4 regions of the Streptomyces sp. NPDC049597 genome follow, and region 2 is predicted to be linked to each of the others. Evidence: riboswitches for the same ligand, from Rfam matches in the RefSeq annotation. Region 2 holds a riboswitch; each other region holds the start of a gene.

Region 1 (3,644 bases), on a different contig from region 2:
CGGAGCTGGATCTGCCTGTCGAACAGGGTGAGCATCGGCACGGGATCCGCCATGCCGCCGTAGACCCCGGCCAGGGAGATCGTGCCGCCGCGCCGTACAGCGTCGATGGCCGTGTAGAACGCCTCCAGCCGGTCCACGCCGACATGCTCCATGACGCGCCGGGCCACGCGTCCGGGCAGCAGACCGGTCGCCCACTGGCCGGCCTTGGCGACCGGTGCCCCGTGGGCCTCCATCCCCACGGCGTCGATGACCGCGTCCGAGCCGCGGCCGTTGGTCAGCTCACGGATGGCGTCGGCGACCTCGTCGTGCTCGCGCAGGTCGAGGACCGTCACCCCCCGCGCCTCGGCCCGGTCGAGACGCTCGGGCACGAGGTCGACACCGATGACGAGTCCGGCGCCCCGGTGCAGGGCCACGCGGCAGGCCATGTCGCCGATCGGTCCGAGCCCGAGCACGGTCAGCGACCCGCCGGGCGGGACGTCCGCGTACTCCACGGCCTGCCATGCCGTCGGCAGGACGTCCGAGAGGTAGACGAAACGCTCGTCCGGTGGCCCCTCGGGCACCTTGACCGGCAGTGTGTCGCCGAAGGGCACCCGCAGGTACTCGGCCTGCCCGCCGGGCACCTGCCCGTACAGCTTCGTGTAGCCGAACAGCGACGCGCCCGTGCCGCGGTCCCGCACCTGGGTCGTCTCGCACTGCGAGTGGAGGCCCTGGGCGCACATGAAGCACTCGCCGCACGAGATGTTGAACGGCACGACGACGCGGTCGCCGGCCGACAGGGCCGTCACCTCGGGACCGGTCTCCTCCACGATGCCCATGGGCTCGTGGCCGAGGATGTCGCCGGGGTCGAGGTACGGGCCCAGGACCTCGTAGAGGTGGAGATCCGAACCGCAGATGCCGGTGGACGTCACCCGGACGATCACATCCTTCGGCTCGGTGATGCGGGGATCGGGGACGGTCTCGATCCGGACGTCCCGCCGGCCCTGCCATGTCAGTGCGCGCATCGTGTCCTCCCGTGTTGCCTTCCGGTGAGCGGCCTGCGGCGGTCGTACGGGCGGCGCCGCGCACCCGGCCGCCACGGGCGAGTACCCGAAGCGGGTGATGGCATTACATACACGGGCGAGGCTATTACATACGGAAGAAAACGGACTATTGGTGCCCAATGGAGCGCCGGTATTTCCGTGCGGGACTTTCCTCTCCCATTGCCTTTATGTCCGTTTATTCATGAAACGGGTGACTGGTCTTTGTTGTCCTCGGATCCGTGACGTCGGTCACGTGACGCACGCCCCACGGCGCCGGGAGGTGGCCGTGCATCCCTTGCGCAGAAGGAAAGTTGAGTTGCCGACAGGAAAGGAGGAAGGTCATTTCCTTCCCTTTTCCCGGGTCGGGAATTGCGGTTGTGAATTCAGGGCTTGTTACGTCGGGCCGCTCTCGCTTACGGTCACCGCAATCCGGACGGACCGCCGAATCCTGCCGCTGTCCGGGAATCCGACCACACGCACTCACGTTCGGCAGGAGCGGGGGACCCAGGTAGGCCGCCGATCCGGAAACCGGAACGGCTCGGGGTGAAGTCGCACCGACCATGCGACCGGGCATCTCCAGCCCGAACCCGACAGCTCACCTCGCAGGCGACGGAGAGGAATGCGTCATGCCTGCACTGGGTAAGCACCGCCGTCCCAAGTCCGGCCGACTCGTCCGCGGTTTCGTCGCCGCGGGCACGGGCGGCGCCGCGCTCGCCCTGCCGTTGCTCGTCGCGACCACCGCCGGTGCCGCGCAGCCGGCCAAGGCCGCGACCGCGAAGGCCGTCGCCACGGCGCCCGCCGCGGCGAAGAAGGCCCCCGCGACGTACACCGTCGTCGCGGGCGACTCGCTGGCGAAGATCGCCGCGGAGCACTCCCTCACTGGTGGCTGGAAGAAGCTCTACAACGACAACCGCCGGAACATCGGCGCCGACCCGGCGCTGATCCGTCCCGGTCTGAAGCTCACCATCGGCGCCAAGGCCGTGCCCGCGGACCGCGCCGCCGACGCCGCCCGCGCCGACCGCTCCGCGGCCCGCACCGCCCCGGTGGCGAAGAAGGCCCCGGCCGCCAAGGCCAAGACGTATTCCAACGATCTCGACGGCTGGATCAAGGAATCCCTCGACATCATGGCCAAGCACGGAATTCCCGGCACCTACGAGGGAATCCACCGCAACATCATGCGCGAGTCCTCCGGAAATCCGCTGGCGATCAACAACTGGGACATCAACGCGATCAATGGAACGCCCTCCAAGGGCCTTCTCCAGGTGATCGACCCGACGTTCCGGGCCTACCACGTGCCCGGCACGCCGTTCGACAGCTTCGACCCGGTCGCGAACATCACCGCCGCGTGCAACTACGCCGCCGCCAGGTACGGCTCCATCGACAATGTGAACGGCCCGTACTGACCGTAGCCCCGCATTCGCGGCTTCGATTGCAGATGGAATCGCGCCGGGCGCCCGCTCTGACAACACGTCAGTGCGGCGCCCGGCGCGGCCATGTGCTCGCCCGGCGCCGGCAGCGGGAAGGTGGAGACATGCGACTGCTGCTGATCTCCGACACCCATGTGCCCCGGCGCGCCCGCCGCCTGCCCGACGAGGTGATGGCCCGTGTCGAGGAGGCCGATGCGGTGATCCACGCCGGCGACTGGGTCGACACCGCGACCCTCGACCTCCTTCAGAACCGCTCCGCCCGCCTCCTGGCCGTGTACGGCAACAACGACGGCGACGAGCTGCGCGCCCGGCTGCCGGAGGTGGCCCGGGCCGAGCTCGGCGGTCTCCGGTTCGGCGTCGTGCACGAGACGGGACCCGCCGCCGGACGCGAGCGGCGCTGCGCGGAGAGGTTCCCCGACCTCGACGTGCTGGTCTTCGGCCACAGCCACATCCCGTGGGACACCACGGCCCCCGGCGGCCTGCGGCTGCTCAACCCCGGCTCCCCGACCGACCGCAGACGACAGCCCCACCACACGTACATGACCGCGCGGGCGGAGGACGGCGTGCTGGCCGAGGTCCTGCTGCACCGCCTGTGACCGGGCCGGGGTAGTTTTGCGGTCAACCGATCTCAGGAGCCGCCCGTGTCCGCCAGGCCCCGCCTGCTGTACGTCACCGACCTCGCCTACCCGGCCAAGGGGCGGCGGTACTGCGACGAGGACATCCACCTGTCCTCCCGGCTGCGCGAGGACTTCGACATCGCCCTCGTCCATCCGGCGGACGCGGCCGCGCTGATGGACGGCTTCGACGGCGTCGTGGTGCGCAACAGCGGGCCCGTCCTGCACTACCAGGACGCGTACGACGCCTTCCGCGGGCAGGCGCTCAGGACCGGCACCAGGGTCTACAACCCGCTGACCGCGCGTGGCGACATGGCGGGCAAGCAGTACCTGCTGGACCTCACCAGGGCCGGTTACCCGGTCATCCCCACCGTGGACCGGCTCGACGACCTCCGCCTGCTGCCGGCCGTCGACGAGTACGCGGTCAAGCCCAAGGCCGGAGCCGACTCCATCGGCCTGCACTTCGCGGATGCCGAGCGGCTCCCCGGTCTCACGCGCGGCGACGTGCTGATACAGCCGCGCATCGACTTCCTCTACGAGGTCTCCTTCTACTTCGTGGACGACAGCTTCCAGTACGCCCTCCA
Region 2 (3,644 bases):
CTGTTCGCCTACCTCGTGGCGGGGCACCTCGTTGCCGCGTTCCTCTACCTGCTGTTCCTCGTGGGCGGCCAGAACCAGTAGGCGGCGCCCGCCCGGGGCTCAGCCCTCCTCGACGAGCCGTTCGCGCAGCAGCTCACGCGTCTGCGCGGAGAGCCCGAGCCCCTTCGCGAGGTACTGCTCGGTGCCGCCCCATGTCTCCTCGATCGTCTCGAACGCGGCGGACAGATAGGCGGCGCGGGCGTCGAACAGCGGGCTCAGCAGGTCCATGACCTCCTCCGACATGGCCTCGGGGGAGTCGTCGCCGCGCTTGACCTTGTAGCGGCGGTGCGGGTCGTTGGACTTCAGGTAGTCCGCCTCGATCGCCTCGCGCTCCACGCCGACGGCGAGCAGGGTCACCGCGATCGACAGGCCGGCGCGGTCCTTGCCGGCCGCGCAGTGCATCAGCGCCGGGACGCTGTCCTCGGCCAGCGCGTGCAGGACGCGGCTGTGCTCGGCGGTCCGCTCCTTGACGATCATCCGGTACGAGGCGATCATCCGGGCGGCGCCCTTGCCGTCGGCGAGGATGGACTTCAGCTGGTCGAGGTTGCCGTCCCGGACCATCTTCCAGAACTCCGCGCCGTCGGCCGGGTCGCTCAGCGGGAGATTGACGTTGCGCACGCCCGGCAGCTCGACGTCCGGGCCTTCCAGCCTCTGGTCCGCCGCATTGCGGAAGTCGAAGATCGTGTGCAGCCCGAGGGACGCGAGGAAGGCGGCGTCGCTCTCGGTGGCGTGCGCGAGGTGTCCGCTGCGGTAGAGCCGGCCGTGCCGCACGCGCCCGCCGTCCACGGTCGGCAGTCCGCCCACGTCCCGGAAGTTTCGCACCCCGGCCAGCCGGGGCTCGGTCGACGGGGCCTGCGGCAGCTGCTGCGTCACGTGGACTCCTTCAGGTGACGGCCGTCGGCGCCGTTCGCCGACGATGGCGCGATCCGACGATACGGCACAGGTTCATGAGGCAACCATGTCGGTCGGGGCGCGTTCGGTGCCCGCGGGCGCGGCTGTGGGACCGCCGCCCCGGCACCGTTACGAGGGGCGGTGTCCGCCTCGCACCCGCGGCACGGCGTGACGGGCTCCGCGTGGAATTGCCGGCGCCGTGACCGAAACCGAGGAGCCGGCACCGGTCCGGTCGGATTCCGTTTGGGTGCGGGGGAACTGCCGTCATTCGCGGGGCGTATCCCTGGGAGCCGACGCGGCTGAATTCAGGATGACCGGAAACGGACGATGAGAGGGTTCCGCCGCAGGCCGTGCGGCAGCAGGGGACGAAGTCGGGCGTTGTGGACCGATCTTGACACCCAAGTGCACGCTTAGATGATTATTCGCGCCTTCTGTCCGAATTGAGGCTTTGCGGATAACGTGCCCCGCCTGCGGGTGAGATGGGCCGTGGCTCGTGAGCAGGATCATATTCGTGACGGAACGTGCCCGCTTTCCCCGTGTCAATTCCGTCGTCTGCAAGGGAATTGACCGCCTCTCGTCCACGGAGGGTGACGACCGGAGCGGCCCGGAAAACACGACGGTGAAAGTCGGGGGGAATTCGCGGCTTGTTCCGCCCGGTGGACTCGCCTACGGTCACGCTCAATCCGGACGGACCGCCTAATCCTGCCGCCGACCGGACTTCGAACCCACCCACGCGTGGCAGGAGCGGGGGACCCAGGTAGTACGCCGTATCCGAAGAATTCGGACGGCTCGGGGTTAATTCGTGCAACAAGTGCGAACGGGCACCTCCAGCCCGAACCCGACAGCTCACCTCGCAGGCGCCGGAGAGGAATGCGCCATGCCCGGAAAGGGTAAGCACCGCCGTCCCAAGTCCCACCCCCTCACCCGCGGCTTCGCCGTCGCCGGTGCGGGCAGCGCCGCCATAGCCCTGCCGCTGCTCGGCGCGACCGGCGCCAACGCCGCGACCCCCGCCGCCGCTCCCCAGAAGGTCGCCCCGGCCTCGGTCCCGGCGGCCGCTCCGGCCGCCGAGAAGAAGGCCCCGAAGACGTACACCGTCGTCGCCGGGGACTGCCTCGCCGAGATCGCCGACGAGCAGAACGTCCGCGGCGGCTGGAAGAAGCTCTACAACGACAACCGCCGCGCCATCGGTGCGGACCCGGCGCTGATCCACCCGGGTCTCGAACTGACCATCAACGCGAAGTCGAAGGCGAAGAACGACCCCGAGCCGCGCTCCGAGTCCACGCCCCGGTCCTCGCGCGACGCCTCGCGGACCGCCGCTCCCGCCGCTCCCGCGGCCGCTCCCGCCGCTGCCGAGGCCCCCGCCGAGAAGGCCGCCCCGGCGTCCTCCGGCTGGACCCTTCCGGTCGGCGGCGGTGTCTCCACGCCGTACCGCGCGTCCGGCGCCATGTGGTCCAGCGGGTACCACACCGGTGTCGACTTCATCGCCGGAAGCGGCACGAGCGTGAAGTCCGTCGGCCCGGGCACCGTCGTCTCGGCCGGCTGGAACGGCTCGTACGGCAACGAGGTCGTCATCCAGCACGGCGACGGCACCTACTCGCAGTACGCCCACCTCTCCTCCCTGTCCGTCTCCAGCGGTCAGAGCGTCTCGGGCGGCGACCAGATCGGTCTGTCCGGCTCCACCGGCAACTCCACCGGTCCGCACCTGCACTTCGAGATCCGCACCAGCCCGTCGTACGGCTCCGACATCGACCCGCTGGCCTACCTGCGCCAGCACGGCGTCTCCATCTGACGTACTCCGGTGGCCCGTTGGGCCGCCGACCGCGCATCCCTCGTTCCGTCCGGCGGCGGAGCGGGGGATTCCGCGTATTCCGGCTTGGTGGAAACTTGACCGGTGGCACAGATCACCTCGCGTCAACCCCTCCTTACGGTCGCGTAGGTCACATCCGTAAAGGAAAGATGTGCTCCCGTGGCAGACGATTCGAGAACAGAGAACAAGGGCGCATTCGGGTCGTACGCGGCGATCGGTGACAGCTTCACCGAGGGCGTGGGAGACCCCGGTCCCGACGGGACGTACGTCGGCTGGGCGGACCGGTTCGCGGTGCTGCTCGCCGACCTGACGCCGGAACACACCTTCCGGTACGCCAACCTCGCCGTACGCGGCCGCCTCCTCGACCAGATCGTCGACGAGCAGGTCCCGAGGGCCAAGGAACTCGCCCCAGACCTGGTGACGTTCTGCGCGGGAGGCAACGACATCATCCGGCCGGGCAGCGACCCGGACGACGTGGCCGAGCGGTTCGAGCGGGCGGTCGCCGACCTCAAGAGCTCGGTCGGCACGGTCATGGTGACCACCGGCTTCGACACCCGGGACGTGCCGGTCCTGCGCCATCTGCGCGGAAAGATCGCCACGTACACCGCGCACGTGCGGGCCATCGCCGACCGCCACGACTGCCCCGTCCTCGACCTGTGGTCGCTCAAGTCCGTTCAGGACCGGCGTGCCTGGGACGCTGACCGGCTGCACCTGTCGCCCGAGGGCCACACCCGCGTCGCCCTGCGCGCCGCCCAGGTGCTCGGTCTCGACGTACCCGCCGACCCGGACCAGCCCTGGCCGCCGCTCCCGCCGCGCGGTGCCTTCGAGGTGCGGCGCGACGACATCCACTGGGCGCGGGAGTACCTGGTGCCGTGGATCGGCCGGCGGCTGCGGGGCGAGAGCTCCG
Region 3 (3,644 bases), on a different contig from region 2:
GCGGTCCGGGCGGGTGTGCTGATCACTCTGCTCGGGCTGTGCGGACTGGTGATCCTCGCGCTCGTACGGGAACAGACCGGCACCCAGGGCTTCCTGATCGGCCTCGGCCTCGCGACGCTGCCGGTGCCGCTGCTGGTGGCGGCGTTCCGCTGGCTGGACCGGGTGGAGCCCGGCCCCTGGCGGAATCTGCTGTTCGCCTTCGCCTGGGGCGCGTGCGCCGCCGCCCTGATCGCGATCCTCGCGAACACCTTCGCGACCCGCTGGATCGCCACCGCCACCGCCGATCCCGCTTCCGCCGACACCCTGGGCGCGACGGTCATAGCACCGGTCGTCGAGGAGAGCGCCAAGGCGGCGTCGGTCCTGCTCCTCTTCCTCTTCCGAAGACGGGACTTCACCGGCCTCGTGGACGGGGTGGTGGTCGCGGGCGTGACGGCGACCGGCTTCGCCTTCACCGAGAACATCCTGTACCTCGGCAACGCCTACGGCGAGGACCAGGCGTTCGGCACCTCGGGCCTGGCCTCGGTCACCGCGGCGACGTTCTTCGTGCGGATCGTGATGTCGCCGTTCGCGCACCCGTTGTTCACGGTGCTCACCGGCATCGGTTTCGGCCTTGCCGCACTCGCCGCGCCCCGTCGGCGCATACGGCGCATCGCGCTGCCCCTGCTCGGCCTCGTCCTCGCGATGGGCATGCACGCCCTGTGGAACGGCTCGGTTTCGCTGTTCGGCCCGTGGGGTTTCTACGGGGTGTACGCGGCGTTCATGGTGCCCGCCTTCGGGCTGCTGACCTGGCTGACCATATGGACCCGGCAGCGCGAGCTGCGCACGATATCGAGCGAGCTGCCGGCGTACGCGGCGGCGGGCTGGCTGGCGGACGCGGAGCCGCAGGCGCTGTCCTCGATGCGCGCCCGCACGATGGCGCGCGACTGGGCACGGCGGACGTACGGCCCTGCCGCGGGCCACGCGGTCTCCGAGTACGAGGCGTTCGCGACGTCGCTCGCCTCTCTGCGCCACCGGGCCCACCGCGGCGCCGCGGGACCGGACTTCGCGGAGCGCGAGCGGGAGCTGCTGCACCACCTGTGGCGGCGCAGGGACGTGGCCGCGCCCGCGCTCGTGTACGCGGCGCGGGCCACGGGCCGGGTCGCCGTACCGCCCCCGCACCGCGACTACTCCGGCTACAACCCGTACCGCCGCTGACCGCGCGGCCCTCGTCGCAGCTGCCGCGCCCCGCCCGCCTCGCACGAGGCGTCGTCGGCGTCGCGTCCGCGCCCTGCCGCCGCGCACAGGCGCCACCGGGGACGGCGCGGACACGGGGACGCGCGGCACCCGAACCCCGTACCGCGCGCCGTCGGCCGCTGCCCTCGATCAGATCGTGAGGCCCTTGTCCCGCAGCCAGGCCATCGGGTCGAGGCCGGAGCCGCCCGCGGTGTGCACCTCCATGTGCAGGTGCGGCCCGGTGACGTTGCCGGTCGCGCCGACGCGGCCGATGGTCTCGCCTGTGGCGACCGTCTGGCCCGCGCTCGCGGTCATCGACGACAGGTGGGCGTACCAGACCTCGGTGCCGTCCTCCAGCTCCAGCACGATGCGGTAGCCGTACGAACCGGACCAGCCGGCCGACTTGATCGTGCCGCCGTGGACCGCCTTGACCGGGGTGCCCGTGGGAGCGGCGAAGTCCAGACCGGTGTGCTGGCCGGAGGACCACATGGAGCCGGACTCGCCGTACGTGGAGGTGATCGTGTACGAGGAGGTGGGCAGGGCGTAGCTCGCGGCGAGCTTGGCGAGGCGCTCCGCCTCCTCCTTGGCCCGCGCGGCCTCCTCGGCCTTCCGCTTCTCCTCGGCCGCCTGGGCCTCGGCCTCGCTCTGCTGCTTCGCCGCCGCGGCGGCGGCCTGCTCGGCGGCCAGCTTCTCGGCGGCGGCCTTCGCCTCGGCGTCCGCCTCGGCGCGCTGCTGCTCGACCTGCTGGAGGATGCGGGCGCGCAGGGCCTCGCCGGCGCCGGCCGACTGCCCGTCGGCACCCGTCCCGCCATCGGCGACGGTCGTCATCGCGGTCAGGGGGGCCGCGTTCGCCTCGGAGCCGGAGTCGTCGGAGAGGAGGGAGCCCACGCCCGGAAGTGACGCGGCGTCGGGGAGCTTGTCCGCGATCGAGTCCGGAAGGGAGATGGAGACCGCCGGCTTGTCCTGGGCGGTCGCTATGCCACCGGCGCCGACCGCGGCGATGACACCGACGCCGAGGACGGTGGAGCTGCGGGCGAGCCCGCCGCGCTGCTTGACGACGCGGTGCCGGCCGCGCACCGGACGGATGGATTCCTCGGTGGGATTCCATTCCTCCCACGTCCGCTCCGCGGTGTCGCCGCCGAAGTGAGCGGGCACGAACGGGGCCTCGGGGGCAGGCATGTTGGACGCCACGAAGGCGTACTCCTTTCCTTCCTTCTCGCCTACCGGGTTAGCTGACGGGTTCGGAGCAGGAAGGTCTCCTACGGGCGTCCTCGGCCGCGGACTGAGCGGCAAACGATGCCCGATTCACCCCAATTGGTGGTTCCCCGGTTCCCTTGCGGGATTCGGCGCGTGCGCACGGTGCCGTCTCTTGCGACGGCTGGGACGACCGCGCTGCGTTATCGAACGTTAATAGAAGCCGGGGCCGGATTCCAAGCTGTTCCGGCTGATCATTAACGCCCGCGGCCAGGACTTACCAGGACAGAAGCAGGCGGAATCGGGCGACTTGATCACCCTTCAGGCCGGCGACATCACCTGACGTTGCGTCAAATGTTATGCAGAGTGACACCGTTTGGCTACACACCGTACTGATGTGCTGAGCGTTCGCCGTCCCCTCGGGCTGCGCCCCTCAGTCCGGCGTGCCGTGCCCGCTGCTCCGCCACCCGCCGTCGGTGTGCCGTACCCCCCGCGCCGGGCGGGCGCCGCCCGCGCCACGCACCGCGCGCCGCCCCTGCGTCCGGGACGCGCCGTCGGCGGACACGACCGGCACCGTCCGCCGCCGTTCCGGCTGCCCCACCCCGGGCCTGCCGACCGCCAGGAGCGCCATGTCGTCCGTGGACCTGCCGCCCGTGTACCGGCGCACGTCCTCGACCAGCGCGTCGAGCAGGCCCTCGGGGCCGGGGAAGACGCTTCCCCGGAGTCGTTCACCCGGGTCGTAGAAGACGCCTCGGGCGTCACGGGCCTCGGACAGGCCGTCCGTGTACAGCAGCAGCGTCGCGCCGGCGGGCAGCGGATACTCCTCCGCGCGGTCGGGCCACAGGCCCAAGTCGCCCATCCCCAGGGGCAGCGCGGCCTCGGACGGCTCCAGCACGTCCAGCTCGCCGTCGGCGTGCAGCACCAGCGGGTCGGGATGCCCGCGGTTCACCAGCCGTACGGTCCCGTCCCCCACACCGTCGCTGGGCGGGATCTCGCCGAGCACGGCGGTGGTGAACCCCTCGATGGCGTCAAGCCCCTCCCGCCGCATGTCCTCGCGCTTCAACGCCCGCTCCAGCCGCCGTGCCACGCCTTCGAGCGAGGTCTCCTGCTCGGCCGCCTCCCCAAAGGCCCCGATCAGCACGGCGACGGCCGCCACCGCCTCCATCCCCTTGCCGCGCACGTCCCCGACGATCAGCCGCACCCCGTGCGGGGTGTCCTGCACGGCGAAGAGGTCACCG
Region 4 (3,644 bases), on a different contig from region 2:
GGCACCGAGCGGCTCCAGCAGCATGCGGATCTCCAGCAGGTCGGCCGCCTCCTGCTCGGTGGGCTCGGCGACGTGCGCGCCGGCGTGGCGTCGGGTGACGACGAAGCCCTCCGACTCCAGGGTCCGCAGGGCCTCGCGGACGGGGACGCGGGAGACCCCGTAGCGGCGGGCGAGGTTCTCCTCGGTGAGCCGGCTGCCCCGCTCGAATACACCGGAGACGATGTCGTCGCGGATCGCCGTGCATACAGAGTGCGCGGGAATGCGCATGTCCGAACCTCCGCCTCGATCCGCGCGAAACGCAGCCGATTGACTCGTGTCCGGTGACTCTATTCCAGTCCACGGGATTTTCCGATGGCCGACCGGAATCCATGGATATCTTTTGGCCGGAAACGGCGTAATTCGATCGCCACGACGGGCGTCACCGGACCGGGGCGACGGCAGGCGCCCGACGGCGCTGGGTCGCGGTGCGGGCCACCGGGGGCCCGGTCGGCCCCGCCCCCGCAGAGCAAGACGACAGCCGTCTGACGCAGGCAGGGCCCACGGGCCCGCGCCCCGGCCCTCAAGACCGGCGGACGGCCGCGAGAAGCGCAGCACAGCGGCCCCCACAGCGCCAGACGCCGACCGCCGGACACAGCCGAGCCCGCCAGGACTCGCCTCCGGCCCGGCGGACGGCCGACCCCGGCACCGCGAGACGCCGAGCGACGCGGCCAAGCCCACCACGACTCGCACCCCGCCCGGCCGACGGCCACGGGAAGCGCGGCACAGCGCCCCAGCAGCGCCAGACGCCGACCGCCCGACACAGCCAAGCCCGCGGGGGCGCGCCCGGCCACAGACCGGCGGGCCGCTTCGCGGGCGGACGACCGGTGCCGGACGCCGTCGGCAATCCGCCGCCGAGCACGTACCCGGCGGACAGCCGGGACGCGCCGACGGCGGACGGTCAGGCCGTCGGGTGCCCGGGGGGCGCCGTCACCGAAGCGCGCAGACCCCCGGCGTGCGCCGGGGGTCTGCGCGAGGACGTCGGGTCAGACGCTCACACCACGGGCGCGCAGATACGCGACCGGGTTGATGTCGGAGCCGTACTCCGGCGAGGTCCGGGCCTCGAAGTGGAGGTGCGGGCCGGTCGAGTTGCCGGTCGAGCCCGAGAGGCCGATCTGCTGGCCGGGCATCACCCGCTGGCCGACCGAGACGTTGATCGACGACAGGTGGCCGTACTGGGTGTACGTGCCGTCGTTCATGCGCAGCACGATGTTGTTGCCGTACGCGCCGCCCCAGCCGGCCTCGACGACGGTGCCCGCGCCCACGGCCACGACCGACGTACCGGACGCGGCACGGAAGTCGACGCCGGAGTGGCTGCCGGAGGACCACAGGGACCCGCCGGCCTGGTAACCGGTGGTCACGTACGAGCCGGCGACGGGCAGCCGGAAGGAGTTCAGGCGGCGGCGCTCGGCCTCACGGGCGGCGCGCTCCTTGGCCTCGCGGGCCTCCTTCGCGCGTGCCTCGGCCTTCCGCTTCGCCTCGGCCTCGGCCTTCGCCTTCGCCCGGGCCTTGGCGGCCGCCTCGGCGGCCTCCTTCTTCTGGGCGGCGGCCTGGTCGGCGATCTCGTCGGCGATGGACCCCATGGAGACGATCTGGGTGAGGCCGGTGTCCTCGGCCGAGGGCTCGGTGTCGGCGGCGAACGCCGGGGAGGCGAGGCTTCCGATGACGCCGGTGGTGGCCAGAGTCGCGACGCCGGCGATGTTCCGGCTCCTGCGCGTCAGACGGCTCGGGGCACGGTGCTTCCCGGTGGCACGGGTGAACGCCATGAAAAGGCTGGTCCTTTCCTTCCTTCTCGCCTACCGGGTTAGCTGACGGGTTCGGAGCAGGAAGGTCTCCTACGGGCCCCTCCGCGCGGGCGAAGGCGTCCGATTCACCCCAGGGGACTGGGTCCCCGGCTCCCCGGGCTCGCGCCTGAAGGGGACTCGGCGATGACTGTCCGATGCCGCGGGTGCGGCGTGATCCAGGCGGACAGCCGGACCGACGCTAGGCAGTTCGTCTGTCGATCACCAAACGGACAGCCCGTTTTGTAGCGCATGCCACAGGGCAGACAGGCCACCTCTCCAACAAACCGGACATAGCACGGAACCCCGGCATACAACTCGAAGCCGGGGTTCCGTAGGGCATGCGCCGCGCTCGTTCTGCGCGCTTTCGCCCGATGCGCGACCTTCGATCAGCCCGTGACGACGGTCACTTCACCGATCCCGAGCGCCCTGACCGGGGCCTCGATCTGCGCCGCGTCGCCGACCAGCACCGTGACGAGACGGTCCACGGGGAACGCGCTGACCACCGCAGCGGTCGCCTCCACCGTGCCCGTCGCGGCCAGGCGGGCGTACAACTGCGCCTGGTAGTCGTCCGGGAGGTGCTGCTCGACCTGGTCGGCGAGGGTGGCCGCGACCGACGCCGCGGTCTCGTACTTCAGAGGGGCGACGCCGACCAGGTTCTGCACGGCGACGTCGCGCTCCGCGTCGGTGAGCCCCTCCGCGGCGAGCGTGCGCAGCACCGCCCAGAGGTCCTCCAGTGCGGGGCCGGTGTTCGGCGTGTCCACCGAGCCGCTGATGGCCAGCATCGAGGCGCCCGAGCCGTCCGGGGCCGACAGCAGCACCTGGCCGAAGGCCCGTACGCCGTAGGTGTAGCCCTTCTCCTCGCGCAGGACGCGGTCGAGCCGGGAGGTCAGCGTGCCGCCCAGGCAGTACGTGCCGAGCACCTGGGCGGGCCAGACGCTGTCGTGGCGGTCGGGTCCGGTACGGCCGATCAGCAACTGGGTCTGCACGGCGCCGGGGCGGTCGACGATGAACACCCGGCCGGTGTCGTCGGCCGTGATCGCCGGCACGGGCCGGGTGGCCGCCTTGTCGCCCGTCCAGGCCCCGAGGGTGTCGGCGAGGACGGCGTCCACATCGATACCGGAGAGGTCGCCGACGATCACGACGGTCGACGTGGACGGACGAACGTGCGTCTCGTAGAAGGCCCGTACGGCCGCGGAGTCGATCCTCGCCACCGTCTCCTCGGTGCCCTGGCGCGGCCGGGACACCCGCAGGGACGACGGGAAGAGCTCCTTGGAGAGCTGCTTGGCCGCGCGGCGGGCCGGGTTGGCCATCTCGTGCGGGATCTCGTCGAGGCGGTTGCGGACCAGCCGGTCGACCTCGCCCGGCGCGAAGGCGGGGGCGCGCAGGGCGTCGGCGAGCAGACCGAGTCCCTTGGGCAGCCGGGAGGCGGGGACCTCCAGCGAGACACGGACACCGGGGTGGTCGGCGAGCGAGTCGAGCGTGGCGCCGCAGCGCTCCAGCTCGGCGGCGAAGTCCTCGGCGCTGTGCTTGTCGGTGCCCTCCGACAGGGCGCGGGCCATGATCGTGGCGACGCCGTCGAGGCCCTCGGGCTCCGCCTCCAGGGGGGCGCCGAGGAGGATCTCCACGGCGACGACCTTCTGGCCGGGGCGGTCGCAGCGCAGCACGGTCAGCCCGTTGTCCAGGGTGGCGCGCTCGGGAGCCGGGAAGGCCCAGGGCCGGGCGGTGCCGGGGGTGGGCTGCGGGTGGAAGTCCATGGTCACGGCAGCGTCGCTCACTGGTCCGTCCCCTTGTGCTCGTCGTTCTCGTCGGCCGCCGCGGACTCGT

The links. Region 2 has a riboswitch for cyclic di-AMP ahead of AB0K02_RS09890 (LysM peptidoglycan-binding domain-containing M23 family metallopeptidase). Riboswitches for the same ligand answer to the same signal wherever they lie in the genome.
Region 1: another riboswitch for cyclic di-AMP. It lies ahead of AB0K02_RS14405 (LysM peptidoglycan-binding domain-containing protein); the one in region 2 lies ahead of AB0K02_RS09890 (LysM peptidoglycan-binding domain-containing M23 family metallopeptidase).
Region 3: another riboswitch for cyclic di-AMP. It lies ahead of AB0K02_RS29970 (M23 family metallopeptidase); the one in region 2 lies ahead of AB0K02_RS09890 (LysM peptidoglycan-binding domain-containing M23 family metallopeptidase).
Region 4: another riboswitch for cyclic di-AMP. It lies ahead of AB0K02_RS11420 (M23 family metallopeptidase); the one in region 2 lies ahead of AB0K02_RS09890 (LysM peptidoglycan-binding domain-containing M23 family metallopeptidase).

Annotation. Positions count from the first base shown of each region.
Region 1 is NZ_JBFAOY010000010.1:124,904-128,547, reverse strand. Features, by position in the region: gene AB0K02_RS14410 (zinc-dependent alcohol dehydrogenase) at 1-1,001, opposite strand, end outside; cyclic di-AMP (ydaO/yuaA leader) riboswitch at 1,487-1,641, shown strand; gene AB0K02_RS14405 (LysM peptidoglycan-binding domain-containing protein) at 1,646-2,422, shown strand; gene AB0K02_RS14400 (metallophosphoesterase) at 2,551-3,042, shown strand; gene AB0K02_RS14395 (hypothetical protein) at 3,088-3,644, shown strand, end outside.
Region 2 is NZ_JBFAOY010000006.1:94,731-98,374, reverse strand. Features, by position in the region: gene AB0K02_RS09900 (DUF6126 family protein) at 1-81, shown strand, start outside; gene AB0K02_RS09895 (tyrosine-protein phosphatase) at 100-912, opposite strand; cyclic di-AMP (ydaO/yuaA leader) riboswitch at 1,647-1,803, shown strand; gene AB0K02_RS09890 (LysM peptidoglycan-binding domain-containing M23 family metallopeptidase) at 1,808-2,719, shown strand; gene AB0K02_RS09885 (SGNH/GDSL hydrolase family protein) at 2,897-3,644, shown strand, end outside.
Region 3 is NZ_JBFAOY010000039.1:31,468-35,111, reverse strand. Features, by position in the region: gene AB0K02_RS29975 (PrsW family intramembrane metalloprotease) at 1-1,194, shown strand, start outside; gene AB0K02_RS29970 (M23 family metallopeptidase) at 1,363-2,403, opposite strand; cyclic di-AMP (ydaO/yuaA leader) riboswitch at 2,415-2,571, opposite strand; gene AB0K02_RS29965 (PP2C family protein-serine/threonine phosphatase) at 2,840-3,644, opposite strand, start outside.
Region 4 is NZ_JBFAOY010000007.1:181,510-185,153, forward strand. Features, by position in the region: gene AB0K02_RS11415 (GntR family transcriptional regulator) at 1-267, opposite strand, end outside; gene AB0K02_RS11420 (M23 family metallopeptidase) at 1,023-1,802, opposite strand; cyclic di-AMP (ydaO/yuaA leader) riboswitch at 1,816-1,974, opposite strand; gene AB0K02_RS11425 (pitrilysin family protein) at 2,207-3,595, opposite strand; gene AB0K02_RS11430 (pitrilysin family protein) at 3,592-3,644, opposite strand, start outside.